DNA from 3 places in the Methylobacterium fujisawaense genome. Region 2 is predicted to be linked to each of the others. Evidence: predicted binding sites of a transcription regulator. Region 2 holds the regulator's gene; each other region holds the start of a gene.

Region 1 (5,451 bases), 2.0 Mb from region 2:
GGAGCGCGACGACCGCGTCGATCTGTGGCCTCAGCGCCGCCAAGGTCGCCTGCGCGCTCCGAAGCGGCTCCAGCGTCGCCTGGACCGACGGCACGGCGAGGTCGCGCACAAGGATCCAGAATTCCGTCTCCGCGTCCATCAGGGCCTGCCGCTCGGACAGCTGATCCGCCCTGTCGGCCACCGAGATCGGACCCTCGACGGCCAGGACCTTCTGAACGATGCCCCGCGCCATGCGGGTCGCGATCACCGACCGGAGCAGCGTGCGGCTGACCCGCGTGAGCGTGACGACGCGCTGCCCCTCTCGCGCGTGCTCCACAGCGCTCAGGAGCGTGTCTGTACGCACGGCAAGCAGCATTACTCCCATACTCAGCAATACCAATCCGATAATCGATCCTATTGAAAATCTGAAATATCGAGACAAAGCGTAAGTCCTTCTCAATAATAACCCATAAAACGACTTCATAAATGACAAAAGATCTTTGCTGTCAACCTCGAATTCAAGACTCAATCGAAATATGTATTCTGACAATTAAGATTAAACCTAGAGTCAACAAGCCGAGTATTCGCGCAATCGAAGTCCCGATTGACGCGACGAGTGCGGTACGTCGCCATTTCCAGCGGAATTGGAGATGGATGATCGATAAGCTGCTGCACCGACGGCGGATTCATTTGGCCCGGCAGGCGCTCCGCTCATACGATCCTGGCCAGCCGGGCTCGACGCCGCGCCGTCTCAGAACAGCGACAACTGTGCCCCCGGTCTGCGGAAGAACTCCCGGTTCAGCGCCATCCGCCCCAAGGCGAAGCCGAGTCGCGTGCCTGCGAGCCGGACCCGCTGGCCGATCATCGCCGCGTAGGCCCCCTCCCCGCGGAAGCGGTGGCCGAAGCGCGGGTCGTTCTCGCGCCCGCCCCGGGCTTCCCGCAGGAGTGCGAAGGCCCGCGCCCTGCGCTCCGGATAGTGCTCGGCGAACCAGTCGGCCACGAGGTCGGCGACTTCGCCGGGGAGGCGCAGCAGCGCGTGGCCGATGCGACTCGCCCCGTGCGCACGCGCCTCGGCCAGGATCGATTCGATCTCGTGATCGGTCAGGCCGGGAATGATCGGCGAGACGTTGACCATGACGGGCACCCCAGCCGCGCTCAGCGCGCGCATCGCCGCGAGCCGCTTGTCCGGCCGCGGCGCCCGCGGGTCGAGGCGGCGGGCGAGGTCCGGATCCAGCGTCGGCAACGAGATCGCCGCGAGCACGAGATTGTCCGCCGCCATCGCCGCCAGGATATCGAGGTCGCGCAGCACGAGGTCCGACTTGGTGGTGATGCTGACGGGATGGCGGGCGTCACGCAGCACCTCCAGCACCGCGCGGGTGATCCGGTGCGCGCGCTCGACGGGCTGGTAGGGATCCGTGGCGGTGCCGAGGGCGATCGTCTCGGGCCGGTAGCCCGGCGCGGCCATCTCGCGGGCCAGCAGCCTTGCGGCGTCCGGCTTGGTGAAGATCCGCGACTCGAAGTCGAGCCCCGGCGACAGGCCGAGCCAGGCATGGGTGGGGCGCGCGTAGCAGTAGATGCAGCCGTGCTCGCAGCCCCGATAAGGGTTGATCGACCGGTCGAAGGGGATGTCGGGCGAGCTGTTGCGGGCGATGATCCGCGTGGAGCGCTCCGGGGTGACCTGCGTGCGCAGGGGCGCCGGCGCGTCCGCCATCCCGGTCTCCTCGTGGAACGTCTCCCGCCGGGCCGGCTCGTGGCGGCCGGTGGGATTGGCCGTGGCACCACGCCCGCGCCGAGCATCCCGCGGCACGCCGCTCGGGCCGAGTCGCTGGGCGGGCCGGCCCGAGACGTCATCGGGTATCGACACCATAGCGACTCGTCTCCTGCCCGACCCCGCTCGGAACATAGAGCGAACAGACGTCGGCCGAACGCCTCTTTTTCAGGCAGACACAGCTTTGTCGCCTGTCCGGACAGCGACACGGCCGCCCGATGGCGGCCGGGCGGTTTACGGCGGCGCAGAATCGTCTATGCGCGCGCTCATGCTCTCCGCCGTGACCTATCTGGCCGACCCGGCCGATCCGGACGCGATCGATCGCCTGGCCGACACGCTCAGCGTGCTGGTCTCCGGCGTGGCCGGCGGCCTCATCGGCGACGCGGTGATCGTTTCGGGCAGCGAGAGTGAAGCCGTGGCGGCCGTCGCGGAGGCCACGGGCGCGACGCTCGTGCTGCACCGGGGCGGCAATCCCTACGCCGCGGGCGCTGCCGCAGCCCGTCGGGACTGGATCCTGTGCCTTGAGGCCGGGGACGTTCCGGCCGAGGGCTGGATCCGCACCCTCGACCGCTTCGTCGGGACGGCGCGGCCGGAGACGGCCCTCGGCCGCCTGCACCGTTCGGCCGCGGGCTGGCTCGAACGGCTCGTGGGCCGGTTGGAGAGCGTGATGGGCGCCCGGCAGGCCCGGGCCGGGGACGTCGTCCGGCGCGAGGCCCTGCGGAGCGGCGGCCCGTTCGCGGCGCGCCTCAAGGTCCGGCCCTTGATCGCCCGGATCGAACGCGCCTGACCGGCAGAATCTTGCGCCGGCCCTCGTTGTTGTCGGTCAGTCCGCCTCTACAACACTTGAAGCGCGGCAGAAATTTCGCCGACTCTACATCTGTGGAAGCGGGCTGACCCGGCTCGATCTGGAAGGATGGTGCAATGGAATCGTCGGGCCTGATGGGGCGCAAATCGGTCGACGACATCGTCGAGAGCGGCGAGGGCGAGCAGCAGCTCTCGAAGTCGCTCGGCGCCCTCTCGATCACCGCGATGGGCATCGGGGCGATCATCGGCGCCGGCATCTTCGTTCTCACCGGCACGGCGGCGGCCCAGTATGCCGGACCGGGGATCATGCTGTCCTTCATGCTCGGCGGCATCGCCTGCGCCTTCGTCGGCCTGTGCTACTCCGAGATGGCCGCGCTGATCCCGGTGGCGGGGTCGAGCTACACCTACACCTACGCGACGCTGGGCGAGTTCTTCGCGTGGCTCATCGGCTGGGACCTGATCCTCGAATACGCCATGGGTGCCGCCACCGTGGCGGTGGGCTGGTCGGGCTACGTCATCAGCATCCTGAAGACCGTCGGGATCGTGATCCCGGCCCAGTTCGCGAACGCGCCCGGCACGCCGATCGACGGCGGCGGGACGGCTCTGTTCAACCTGCCGGCGGTGCTGATCGTGGCGCTGATCACGATTTTGCTGATGCGCGGGACCAAGGAATCGGCGCGCTTCAACAACATCATGGTCGCGGTGAAGCTCACCGTGGTGGTGGCCTTCATCGCGCTGGGCTGGGGCCACGTCGACACCGCGAACTGGAGCCCGCTGATCCCCGACAACGACGGCACCTTCGGGCATTTCGGCGCCAGCGGCATCCTGCGCGGCGCCGGCGTGGTGTTCTTCGCCTTCATCGGCTTCGACGCGGTCTCCACCGCCGCCCAGGAGGCGCGCAAGCCCCAGAAGGACATGCCCATCGGCATCCTGGGCTCGCTGGCGGTCTGCACGATCCTGTACGTGCTCGTCGCCGCCGTGCTCACCGGCCTCGTCCCCTACAAGGAGCTGAACGTCCCCGACCCGATCGCCAAGGGCGTCGACGTGATCGGCATCGGCTGGTTCGCCCTCCTGATCAAGCTCGGGGCGCTGACCGGGCTCACGACGGTGATCCTCGTCCTGCTCTACGGCCAGAGCCGGATCTTCTTCACCATGGCCCAGGACGGCCTGCTGCCGAAGATGTTCTCCCACGTCCATCCGACCTACCAGACGCCGTATCGCAGCCAGGCGCTGATCGGGGCCGTGGTCGCCGTGGTGGCGGCCCTGGTGCCGATCCACATCCTCGGGGAGATGGTGAGCATCGGCACGCTCGCCGCCTTCATCCTGGTCTGCGGCTCGGTGCTCTACCTGCGGCGGACCGAGCGCCACATGAAGCGGCCGTTCCGGGCCCCCGCCGTGCCGGTCGTGCCGATCCTCGGCATCCTGTTCTGCCTGCTCCTGATGATCGGCCTGCCCCTCGACACGTGGCTGCGGCTGGTGATCTGGATGGCGATCGGCCTCGTCGTGTACTTCTTCTACGGCCGCAAGCACTCGGTCCTGCGCCGGAAGGAGGGGAACGCGGCGTAGGACAGACGGACCGGCCCCTCACGATCCCCCATGACGATCCCGTCATTCCGGGCCGCCGCGGGCGGGCCCGGACTGAGGCTCATCCTCACACCGCGATGCTGGCCCCGCGCCGCAGGTGCTCGTCGAGACGCGGCATGATCTCCACGAAGTTGCAGGGCCGGTGCCGGTAGTCGAGCTGCTGGGCCAGGATCCCGTCCCAGGCGTCCCGGCAGGCGCCCGGTGAGCCCGGCAGCACGAACACGTAGGTCGCCTGCGCGACCCCCGCGGTGGCGCGGGATTGCAGGGTCGAGGTGCCGATCTTGTCGTACGAGATCCGGTGGAACACGGCCGAGAAGCCGTCCATCCGTTTCTCGAACAGCGGCTCCAGCGCCTCGGGGGTGACGTCGCGGCCGGTGAAGCCGGTCCCGCCGGTGGTGATCACCACGTCGACGCCGGGATCGCGCAGCCACGCCTCCACCTGGCCGCGGATCGCCGGGACCTCGTCCGGCACGATCGTCCGGGCCGCCAGACGATGCCCCGCCTCGGTGAGGCGCTGCGTCAGGGTGTCCCCCGAGCGGTCGTCCTCCGGGCGGCGCGTGTCGGAGACGGTCAGGACCGCGATGTTCAGGGGGATGAAGCGGCGGGCGTCGGTCTGATCGGCCATCGTGCGGGCTCTCCGGGACGGAAGACCGATATGGGCCGGCCGAGGCCGCTTGTCGCCCCCGGGCGGCCGCGTCCACGTCCCACTTGCGGTGCGCGGCAAACTCGGCTGTGCTCTTCCGATCCCGTCGGAGATCGCTCCCCATGCACATGTACGGCAATTGGCGCTCGGCTGCGGCCTTCCGGGTGCGGATCGCCCTGAAGCTGAAGGGCATCGCCTACGAGGAGACCTTCATCGATCTCGACGCGGGCGACCAGCACAAGCCGGAGTTCCGGAGGATCAACCCGCAGGGCGCGGTACCGGCCCTGTTCGACGGCGACGGGCCGCCGCTCACCCAGTCGCTCGCGATCCTCGATTACCTGGAGGAGACGCGGGGCGGCGTGCGCCTCCTGCCGGAGGAGCCCCGGGCGCGGGCCCGGGCCCGCTCGCTGGCACAGGTGGTCGCGTGCGACACCCACCCGCTCTACGTGCCTCGGGTGCGCACCTTCCTGATGGAGCATTACGGTCTGCCCCGGGAGCGGATGCTGGATTTCCTGCGCAACGCCTTCACGACCGGCCTCGTGACCCTGGAGACGCGGCTGTCCACCGAGGCGGGCACGGGACGCTTCTGCCAGGGCGATTCGGTGAGCCATGCCGATCTCTGCCTCGTCAGCCTCTGGGTCGGGACCGGCATCTTCGGCATCGACACGGCGGC
Region 2 (5,451 bases):
GTGCGGGCGCTGCTCGCGCTGGTCCCCCATTGCGCGCTCCTCTGGCCGATCAAGAAGATCGCGGCCGGCTTCGCCATGGTCGGCGTCACCGCCTACTGCGCCTTTTCGGGCTGGGACATCGCCGCCGAACGCTCGCTGATCATGACCCTGATCATGCTGGGCGCGATCCTGGTGGACCGGCCCGCCCTGTCGATGCGCAACCTCGCCCTCGCGGCGCTGATCGCCCTGGCCCGGGAGCCGGAGGGCCTGCTCGGCCCGAGCTTCCAGATGTCCTTCGGCGCCGTGGCCGGGCTGATCGCTTGCGCGCGGCTGATCGACGGGCGGCTGTTCGTGCGCCCCGGGGCGGGCCGGCTCGGTCGGCTCGTCGGCACCGGCCTCTCGGCGGTCACCGGGACCCTGGCCACGACCCTAGTGGCGCAGGTCGCGACCGCACCCTTCGCCACCTACCATTTCCAGACGATCCAGCCCTTCGGCCTCGTCGGCAACGCCCTGACCCTGCCGCTCGTCTCCCTCGTGGTGATGCCCTCCGCGGTGATCGGGATCCTCGCCTATCCTTTCGCCCTCGACCGCCCGATCTGGTGGCTGATGGGTCAGGCGGTGGGGGGCATGCTCGCCGTCTCCCAGTGGATCGCCGGGTTCGAGCGGGCCATCGTGGTCGTGCCGGCCTTCGGCACCGCGGCGCTGTTCCTGCTGACCGCGGGCCTGCTGCTGGCGACGTTACCGGCCTCCCGCCTGCGCTGGCTCGCCGTGCCGCCGATCCTGCTCGGGCTCGTCGTCGCGGCCCGACCCGACCGCTACGACCTCTATGTCGATCGGCAGGGCGCGGGGGCCGCGGTGCGGGCGGCGGACGGGCGGCTCGCGGCCCTCGGCAGCCCGTCCGGCTTCGTCCTCGAACAATGGCTGAAGGCGGACGGCGACGGACGGGGAGCCGGGGCACTGATCGTCCGATCGGGCAGCGGCCGCTGTGACCGGCTCGGATGCACCGCGCGCCTGCCGGACGGACGGGCGGTCGCCCTGGTCCGGGACCGGCGGGCCTTCCCGGAGGATTGCGCCCGCGCCGCGGTGCTGATCACGGGTCTCGTGGCCCCACCGACCTGCACCGGCCCCCTGGTGATCGATCGGCGCGTCCTGGCCGCCCAGGGCGCCGTCGCCCTCAGGTCCGACGGCGAGAGCTTCGTCGCCCGTCACGCCCGGGCCGATGGCCGCGCCGTGCCCTGGCGACCACGCTCGGAACACGGGCCGGGATCACCACAACCGGTCACCGCGCCCTCCGCGGAGGCCCGCGCCTCTGACGACGGGGCGACAACGCCTCCGGAAACCGATGCGTCGGGCGGGGACCTCGCCCCCGGCGACGCGCCGGCCGAGCCGCTTCAGTAGCGGCGGACGAGGCTGACGAGGCGGCCCTGGATCCGGACCCGGTCGGGCCCGAGGACGCGCGTCTCGTAGGCCGGGTTGGCGGCCTCCAGGGCGATCGAGGAGCCGCGGCGGCGCAGACGCTTGAGCGTCGCCTCCTCGTCGTCGATCAGCGCCACGATGATGTCGCCGGTATTGGCCGTGTCCTGCTTGCGGATCACCACGAGGTCGCCGTCGAGGATGCCGGCCTCGACCATCGAGTCGCCGCGCACCTCCAGGGCGTAGTGCTCGCCGCCGGCCACGAAATCCGGCGACAGGGTGATGGCATGGCTCTGGTTCTGGATCGCCGAGACCGGCGTACCGGCGGCGATCCGGCCCATCACCGGGATCGAAATGGCACGACCGGCGTCATCGATCATCCGCGTGCTGGCCGGGGCCGGCGGCGGCTTGGACTTGCCGCCCTCGACCACGCTCGGGGTGAAACGGCGCGGCTCGGCCGGGGCCGAAGATGGGGCCGTCTGGCTCAGGCTCTCGGGGATGCGGATCACCTCGATGGCGCGCGCCCGATTCGGCAAGCGCCGGAGGAAGCCGCGCTCCTCCAGGGCCGTGATCAGCCGGTGGATGCCGGATTTCGACTTGAGGTCGAGGGCGTCCTTCATCTCGTCGAAGGACGGCGGGACGCCGCATTCCTGCATCCGGCTCTGGATGAAACGCAGGAGGTCCAGCTGCTTGCGCGTGAGCATCGAAGGGGGACTCGCGGCTTGGCAGACCGCCCCGTGACGGTCTCTGAAACAAATCACGAACAGGTTAAACGTTCCGCAAGTGTTCCGCAAGGGCGGCACCGCTACGCTTGGCGCGTCGCTCCGCGCTCGCGGGGGCAAGGTCGAGAAACGCATTGACGGCGCAAGCGGAGCCGTTTCAATGCACCGCGGCGCCCCGCCGGGAAGGCGGCGGATCCGGGCCGCGGGCTGGGACCCTCTTGGGATGACGAGGATGCGACGACCCGCAGCTCTGCTGCCCCTCGGCCTCGCCGCCCTCGGCCTCGCCGGCTGCACCACCGGGTTCTCCTACATCTCGCGGAACTACGTGGCGCTCACCCCCCAGGTGGTGACGATCGGCTGCAAGGAGCCCTACGAGGTCTACGACAACCGGCAGATGCGCCGGATGCTGATCGTCTCGAACGCCCTGCGCGAATATACCGGCTGCAACCTGAGCGAGGCCCGGATCGATCCGGAGCCGGACGCCACCCGGGTGAAGCGCTTCCGCACCGCCGCCCGGGCCTATCTCGACGAGACCGTGCGCGAGGATTGCCGGATCACCGGCGAGACCGTGTTCGATCCGCTGAAGACCGAGTTCGCCTACGCCTGCGACACGCCGATCGAGAAGCGTGGCACCGTGGTCCCCCGCCTGCCCGGCCGCAATCCCGGTCTCGCCCGCTGACCGACCGGCGGCGCGCCGTCAGGCGCCCGGCTTCGGGAAGGTCCGTTCCGCCGCGTCGCCGGCGGCGGCGAGCAGGGCGCGTGCGAAGGCCCGGGCTTCCGCCCGGTCGAGAACGATCGCGGCGGTGACCGGCGCGCCGCCGAGGTCGGCCAGGGCGAGTTCCAGGCGCACCCCGTCGGGCACGGCGGTCGCCTGCAGGCTCCAGCCGGAGCCCCGATCCGTGCTCTCCGCCATCACATGTCCCTCCCGCCTGCCCCGGGAAAACGCCGCAGGCGCCCGCCGGAACCGGCCGTGCGCGGGACTGTTCCCGAGCCGTGCCCAGCGCTTCCCTGCCTCGCCTGTCCGCTTACCTCAAGGCCGCAGGCCCGGGACTCGTGGTGATGCTGGCCGATACGGATGTCGGAAGCCTCATCACGGCGGCCCAGAGCGGGGCGCGCTGGGGCTATTCGCTCCTGCTCCTCCAGATCCTGCTGGTGCCGATCCTGTACGTCGTCCAGGAGCTGACGGTGCGGCTCGGGACCGCCACCGGACGCGGCCACGGCGCGCTGATCCGGGAGCGCTACGGGCCGGTCTGGGCCTGGATCTCGTACGGCGGCCTCGTGGTCGCCGGCATCGGCGCCATCGTCACGGAATTCTCCGGCATCGCCGGCATCGGGGACCTGTTCGGGGTGCCGCGGCTCGTGAGCCTCGGCCTGCCGGCCTGCCTGCTCCTGGGGCTCGTCTTCACCGAGAGCTACCGGCGCGTCGAGGTCGTGGCGATCGTGGTCGGCCTGTTCGAGCTGGTCTTCGTCGGGCTCGCCGTCGCGGCGCGGCCGAACGTGCCCGAGATCGTCGCCTCCTTCGGGCACATGCCGCTGGGCGACGGCCAGTTCCGGGTGCTGATCGCGGCCAATATCGGCGCGGTGATCATGCCGTGGATGATTTTCTACCAGCAGTCGGCGATCGTCGATAAGGGCCTGGGCTGGGAGCACGCGCGGCGCTCGCGGCTCGACACACTCGTGGGTGCGGTGGTCTCGCAATGCGTGATGGGCGCGATCCTCGTCGCCGCCGCCGCCACGATCGGCAAGGCCGGGCAGGGCAGCGCGAAGGGGCTGGAGACCGTCGGCGATCTCGCGGGCGCCTTCACGCCGGCCCTGGGGCCGTGGCTCGGGCAGGTGGTGTTCGGGGTGGGCATCATCGCGGCGGCCTTCGTGGCGCTCAACGTCGTGGCCCTGGCGCTGGCCTGGGGGTTCGGCGACGTGACCGGCCGGCCGCACTCCCTGGAGCAGTCGCCCCGGGAGGCTCCGGCTTTCTACGGCGCCTTCGCGCTCGCGGTCGCGGCCGGCGCGGTCGCCGTGCAGCTCGTGCCGGATCTCGTGGCGCTCAACATCGCCGTGGAGGTGATGAACGCGCTGCTCCTGCCCCTGGCGCTCGGCCTGCTGATCCTCCTCGCCACCCGGGCCCTGCCCGAGGGGCAGCGCGTGGCGGGCGTCTACAAGGGGGTGGTCTACGCGGTGTCGGGGATCACGATCGCGTTCGCGATGGTCGGCGTCCTGGACGGGGTGGGCCTGCTCTGACGCGATTGACGCGGGGCCTCCGATGATGTCTCCCGCGGGCTCCGATCAGGTGGAGTTCGAACATGCAAGAGATCTGGTTCCGCACGGGCGAGGCCACGGTGCTGGCGGCCGAGGGCCAGTACACCGACGCCATGCCGGAGGTGCTGATCGGCTCGGTGCGCGGTCCGGTCGGCCAGGCCTTCGCGTCGATGATGGGGCAGGTCCAGGGCCACACGCGGATGTTCGTGGTCCGCGACCTCAACCAGCTCGTGCGCCCCGCCACGATGATGACCACCAAGGTCACGATCCACACGGCCGAGTATGCCGAGCTCCTCGGCGGCGTGGTCCAGGCCGCCACCGGCGACGCGATCGTGGACTGCATCATCGAGGGCATCCTGCCCAAGGACGGGCTCGACGAGCTGTGCATGATCATCATGATCTGGCTCGATCAGCGCTGCGCCGAGGACGACAACCTCGACCAGAAGGACCTCTACCGGACCAACTACGAGGCGACGAAGCTCGCCATCGCCCGCGCCCTCAAGGGCGAGCCGACGGTGGACGAGCTGATCGCCAACCGGAAGACCGTGAAGCACTACGCCCTGGACGGCGTGATCGAGTACTGATCGGCCCCTTCGCGCGCATCCTGCCGGGGTCGATATCGCATCACCCCGGCGGGATGCGCCCCACCGAGCACAGGGTCCGCATCGCGGTGCTGCCCGGGTCGGTGTAGCAGGAGGCCGACCAGCCGTTCTGCTGGATGAACGACTTGCGCCGCTCCGACAGCGCGGTCCGGTAGGCGCTGGCGATGATCGGCTCGACGGTCGCGGCCGGTTCGCCGACCAGGATCTCGGAGGCCACCGACAGGTCGCGGAAGAAGGTCGCCGAGGGGGCGGGCTCGGCCGAGGTCGCCTGCACGATCGGCTCGGCCCGGCAGGTCACGTCGAACTTGATCGGGCCGGCCATGCGGATGTCGATGCTGGGGCCCGCCCGCTTGCCGACCTTGCCGCCGATGGCGCCGGCGATCTGGCGGGTGAGGTCGTCGCAGCTGTCGGCCCGGGCGGCCTCCGCCCAGAGGGGGAGGGCCGCGCAGGCGGCGAGGCAGGCGGCGAGGAAGAGGCGCGGA
Region 3 (5,451 bases), 530 kb from region 2:
GTGAGCCTCACACCGGCAGGGACCGCCCGGCCGCCGCCACGGCGAGGAGCAGGGCCGCCACGAGCAGGAGCGCGGCGGACAGGCCCAAAGCCTGCGCGGCGAAGCCGATCAGCGCCGGGCCCGCCAGCACCCCGGCATAGCCGAGCGTCGTCACCGCCGGCACCGCCACGCGCGCGGGCATCGCGGTCTGGCGGCCGGCCGCCGTGAACAGGACCGGGACGATGTTGGCGCAGCCCGCCCCGACCAGGGCGTAGCCGGCGAGGGCCGCCTCCCAGGCCGGGACCAGGACCGAGAGCGCGAGACCGGCGGCCGCCAGGAGGCCGCCGAAGACCACCACGGGCCGCCGCCCGAGCCGGGCCACGACCCGATCGCCGGCAAGGCGCCCCGCCGTCATCGTCACCGAGAAGGCCGCGTAGCCCATCGCCGCCCAGGCCGGATCGAGGCCCCGCTGCTGGATCAGGAACACCGCGCTCCAGTCGAGGGCCGAGCCCTCGGTGAGGAACACCACGAAGCAGAGCAGGCCCAGCACCAGCACGACGCCCCGGGGGCGCGCGAAGGCGGGGCCTCCGCTCCCCCCTGCCCGCTCGGCCGGCAGGATCCCGGGCCAGGCGGCCGCGAACAGGGCCGCGATCCCGGCGACCAGGAGCAGCACGCTCCAGCCCGCGCCGAGCCCGGCCGCCAACAGGCCGCTGGCGATCAGCGCCCCCAGGATGCAGCCGAGGCTGTAGAGGCCGTGGAAGCCCGACATCATCGGGCGCCCGCTGGCGCGCTCCACCACGACGGCCTGCAGGTTCATGACGCAGTCCACCGCCCCCATCCCGGCGCCGAACAGCACCAGCGCCAGGGTGAGCGGCACGAGCCCATCGCCCACGGCCAGCACCGGCAGGGCGAGGCCGATCGCCAGCGTGCCGGCGAGCAGGACCGGCCGGAAACCGAGCCGCGAAGCCGCCGCCCCGGCGCTCGGCATCGCCAGGATCGAGCCGATGCCGAAGGTGAGGAGCAGCAGGCCGAGCCCCGCCGCGTCGAGGCCGGCGCGGTCCTGCACCAGCGGCACCAGGGGCGCCCAGGTGGCGTTGGCGATGCCCACGATCAGGAACAGCAGCCGCGTGGACACGCTCTGTCCGCGGGCCGCATTCCGGTCCCCCGCCCCGCCGAGGGCGACCGGGTCGGTCAGGTCGAGCGCTGGCATCGGCACCTGTCGATGGAGTCGAGTCCGAGGGTGGATCCCGGCGACGTGGGGCCTCGGTTCCCGCGGCGCAACACCGGGCCGTCGTCGCGCGCGCCGGGCCGCGCGCCCGGAGGGGACACCGGCGGCCCCATGCGTCGGCGACTTGCCCGGTTCCTCGCAGGCGCCCTCGCGCGCCCGCTTGGACGACCGGTTGGACGCCCGCTCGGGCGCTGCCGGAACGCTTTGCCGCGCGCGCAAGGGCGGCGGCTCGTTCGCCGAGCGGTTGCCGCCGTACGCGTTTCGTTCTAGCAAGGGCGGCGCATGACGGACCTGCGTCCCGCCGGCCCCACCTTGCCGTCGGCCCCCTCGGGCTCGACATGTGTCGGAGCGGCGGCTGGCCCGCGCGCGAATCCGATCCGGATCCGATCCGACTGCGTCGACGCCTCGAAAGACCGCCGCCCTCATGGCCAAAGCCCAAGCTGGAAGTCGTGCCGCAAGCCGCGCCGGCGCCGCCCAAGCTGCCCCGACAGCCGCCGCGCAGACGGCGTCCAAGGCTCCGAAAGCCGCCACCGCCGCCCCGGCCCCGCAGCCCAAGCCGGCCCGCGCGAAGTCCGAAAAGCCCGCCCGCCCTGGGGCGGCCGCCGAGGCCGCGATCGACGCCAAGCTGGCGGCCCTGTTCGACGCCGCGCCGGCGAGCGCCCATGACCGGCGGGTCATCGCGGTCCGGGGGGCCCGGGAGCACAACCTCAAGAACGTCGACCTGACGATCCCCCGGGACAAGCTCGTGGTGTTCACCGGGCTCTCGGGCTCGGGCAAGTCGTCGCTGGCCTTCGACACGATCTACGCCGAGGGGCAGCGCCGCTACGTCGAGTCGCTCTCGGCCTATGCCCGCCAGTTCCTGGAGATGATGTCGAAGCCCGACGTCGACCAGATCGACGGGCTGTCGCCGGCGATCTCCATCGAGCAGAAGACCACCTCCAAGAACCCCCGCTCCACCGTCGGGACGGTCACCGAGATCTACGACTACATGCGCCTGCTCTGGGCGCGGGTCGGCATCCCCTACTCGCCGGCCACCGGCCTGCCGATCGAGAGCCAGACCGTCCAGCAGATGGTCGACCGGGTGCTGGAGCTGCCGGAGAAGACCCGGCTCTACCTGCTGGCGCCCGTGGTCCGCGGACGCAAGGGCGAGTACCGCAAGGAAATCGCCGAGTACCAGAAGAAGGGCTTCCAGCGCCTGCGCGTGAACGGCGAATACTACGCCATCGACGACGTGCCCAAGCTCGACAAGAAGTTCAAGCACGACATCGACGTGGTGGTCGACCGCATCGTGGTCCGGGCCGATATCGGCTCGCGGCTGGCCGAGTCCTTCGAGACGGCCCTGGAGCTGGCCGATGGCATCGCGGAGGTCGTGTTCGCGGATGCCCCCGAGGGCGAGACGCCCCGGACCATCACCTTCTCGTCGCGCTTCGCCTGCCCGGTCTCGGGCTTCACCATCGCGGAGATCGAGCCCCGGCTGTTCTCGTTCAACAACCCATTCGGCGCCTGCCCGACCTGCAGCGGCATCGGCCACGAGATGCGGATCGACCCCGAGCTGGTCATCTCCGATCCCGCTTTGAGCCTGAAGCGCGGCGCCGTCGGCCCCTGGGCGAAGTCGACCTCGCCCTATTACGGGCAGACCCTGGAGGCGCTGGCCGAGCATTTCGGCTTCAAGACCAGCGTCCCGTGGCAGAGCCTGTCGGAGACGGCCCGTGCCATCGTGCTGTACGGCTCGGGCAAGCAGGCGATCCGCTTCGCCTACGACGACGGGTTGCGCAAATACACGGTCAACAAGCCCTTCGAGGGCGTGATCCCGAACCTGGAGCGCCGCTACAAGGAGAGCGACTCGGACGCCGTCCGGGAGGAGATCGGGCGCTTCATGAGCGAGACGCCCTGCGCCGCCTGCGGCGGCAAGCGGCTGAAGCCCGAGGCGCTCGCCGTGAAGGTCGCCATGGCCGACATTGCCGATGTCACGGCCCTCTCAGTCAGTGAGGCGCATCGCTGGTTCTCGGAGCTGCCGGAGAAGCTGACGGCGAAGCAGAACGCCATCGCGGTCCGGATCCTGAAGGAGATCCGCGACCGGCTGAGCTTCCTGGTGGATGTCGGCCTCGAATACCTGACGCTCGCCCGCGGCTCCGGCTCCCTCTCGGGCGGCGAGAGCCAGCGCATCCGGCTGGCCTCGCAGATCGGCTCCGGCCTCACCGGCGTGCTCTACGTCTTGGACGAGCCGTCGATCGGCCTGCACCAGCGCGACAACGAGCGGCTGCTCGGCACGCTCAAGCGCCTGCGCGACCTCGGCAATTCGGTGATCGTGGTCGAGCACGACGAGGACGCGATCCTGCAGGCCGATTACGTGGTCGATGTCGGCCCGGGCGCCGGTATCCATGGCGGCGAGATCATCGCCCAGGGGACGCCCGCCGAGGTCCTGGCCAACCCGGCCTCGCTCACCGCGAAATACCTCACGGGCGAGATGGCAGTCCGGACGCCCGCCGCGCGCCGAAAAGGCCGCAAGGGCAAGCTCGGCCTGTTCGGCGCCCGGGGCAACAATCTGAAGGATGTCGATGTCGAGATCCCGCTCGGCACCTTCACCTGCATCACCGGCGTCTCGGGCGGCGGCAAGTCCACCCTGGTGATCGACACCCTCTACAAGGCGATCGCCAAGAAGCTGAACGGCGCCCTGGAGCATCCGGCCCCCTACGGGCGGCTGGAGGGGCTGGAGCACCTCGACAAGGTCATCGACATCGACCAGTCGCCGATCGGCCGCACGCCGCGCTCGAACCCCGCCACCTATATCGGCGCCTTCACGCCGATCCGCGACTGGTTCGCGGGCCTGCCGGAGGCCAAGGCGCGGGGCTACCAGCCCGGCCGCTTCTCGTTCAACGTCAAGGGCGGCCGCTGCGAGGCCTGCTCGGGCGACGGCGTCATCAAGATCGAGATGCACTTCCTGCCCGACGTCTACGTCACCTGCGACGTCTGCAAGGGCAAGCGCTACGACCGCGAGACCCTGGAGGTGAAGTACCGGGCCAAGTCCATCGCCGACGTGCTCGATTCCACCGTCGAGGAGGCGGCCGAGCTGTTCAAGGCGGTGCCGGCGATCCGCGACAAGCTCGAGACGCTGAAGCGGGTCGGCCTGCACTACGTCCATGTCGGCCAGCAGGCCACCACCCTGTCGGGGGGCGAGGCGCAGCGGGTGAAGCTCTCCAAGGAGCTGTCGAAGCGCGCCACGGGGCGCACCCTCTACATCCTCGACGAGCCGACCACCGGCCTGCATTTCCACGACGTCGCCAAGCTCATGGAGGTGCTCCACGAGCTGGTCGACCAGGGCAACACCGTGGTGGTGATCGAGCACAACCTCGAAGTGATCAAGACCGCCGACTGGGTGATCGACATGGGTCCCGAGGGCGGCGACGGCGGCGGCCGGGTCGTGGCGCAGGGCACGCCGGAAGAGATCGCCCGCTCCAAGGTCAGCCATACCGGCCGGTTCCTGCGCGAGGTGCTGGAGCGGCGCCCCGCGGCGCCCGCGCGCCGAGGCCGCGCCGCCGAGTAGCGCGCCAAACCTTCCGGGCCAAACCTTCCGGGTAAGCGGCGGCGTCGGACGCACCGGCGACAGGGCCGGCCGCGGGCCCTTCCCCACACAGGACGGGCGGGACGCGCAGCCCCGGAGGATCGGCCCCTCCGGGCGGGGACGCGCGAATCCGCGAGCCCGACGGGAGGAGGCAGGCGGTTCGGACCGGCCCGATCGCAGGCCGGCGCGGCAGTTTCTGCCGGGTGCCGTCCGCATATCCGCCCGGCCGGGCGGTGATTCGAGCCGCGGGGCGCCGGTTTGGGCCAGCCGCGGGCCGGTTCGAAGCCGGATTCCGGTCCGGATCCCGGCCGGGCGGCCCGCCCGGCGGCCTGCCCGATCACCTCCCCGGCCTTGCCGGATTCTCCCGTGCCCCGGCGCGACAACAGCTTGACCATTCAACGATATTTTGCCGGACCCCCCGTTTGGGCAGGGTCTGTGGACAGTGTTGCATCGCCGCAAAAATGCGGCTTTTGCGCAACGGTTCAGCCGGTTGTGGCGTTTCGGCGAGCATTCCACTGTCTTTCCGCAGGTCTCTGTAGAATAGTCGCAGACGTTGAGACGGGCAGGCTCCGTGGGGGCGCTCGGTAGGTCCGAAGCCGGCAGCCGCGATTGGCGAGCAGACCGGCAAGGAAGTGCCGAATGCGGGACGGAAGCCGTGGGACCTTGGGAAGGAATGAGAAAA

The links. Region 2 encodes LexA, which represses DNA repair genes until DNA is damaged. Its sites were predicted from a motif close to TGTTCNNNNTGTGTTCNG; they were not measured.
Region 1: a site for LexA is predicted at 1,875-1,892, ahead of ABC766_RS20985 (PA0069 family radical SAM protein). Genes of this name have one in related genera too.
Region 3: a site for LexA is predicted at 1,459-1,476, ahead of uvrA (excinuclease ABC subunit UvrA). Genes of this name have one in related genera too.

Annotation. Positions count from the first base shown of each region.
Region 1 covers NZ_CP155000.1:4,412,907-4,418,357, reverse strand. Annotated here, with positions in the region: gene ABC766_RS20990 (methyl-accepting chemotaxis protein) at 1-364, opposite strand, end outside; gene ABC766_RS20985 (PA0069 family radical SAM protein) at 731-1,846, opposite strand; gene ABC766_RS20980 (hypothetical protein) at 2,004-2,534, shown strand; gene ABC766_RS20975 (amino acid permease) at 2,669-4,117, shown strand; gene moaB (molybdenum cofactor biosynthesis protein B) at 4,203-4,760, opposite strand; gene maiA (maleylacetoacetate isomerase) at 4,901-5,451, shown strand, end outside.
Region 2 covers NZ_CP155000.1:6,366,485-6,371,935, forward strand. Annotated here, with positions in the region: partial or broken gene ABC766_RS30380 (ComEC/Rec2 family competence protein) at 1-1,377, shown strand, start outside; gene lexA (transcriptional repressor LexA) at 1,371-2,096, opposite strand; gene ABC766_RS30390 (hypothetical protein) at 2,347-2,793, shown strand; gene ABC766_RS30395 (hypothetical protein) at 2,812-3,027, opposite strand; gene ABC766_RS30400 (NRAMP family divalent metal transporter) at 3,108-4,349, shown strand; gene fae (formaldehyde-activating enzyme) at 4,412-4,951, shown strand; gene ABC766_RS30410 (hypothetical protein) at 4,992-5,451, opposite strand, start outside.
Region 3 covers NZ_CP155000.1:235,868-241,318, reverse strand. Annotated here, with positions in the region: gene ABC766_RS01265 (cupin domain-containing protein) at 1-4, shown strand, start outside; gene ABC766_RS01260 (MFS transporter) at 8-1,189, opposite strand; gene uvrA (excinuclease ABC subunit UvrA) at 1,632-4,751, shown strand; gene ABC766_RS01250 (transporter) at 5,451-5,451, shown strand, end outside.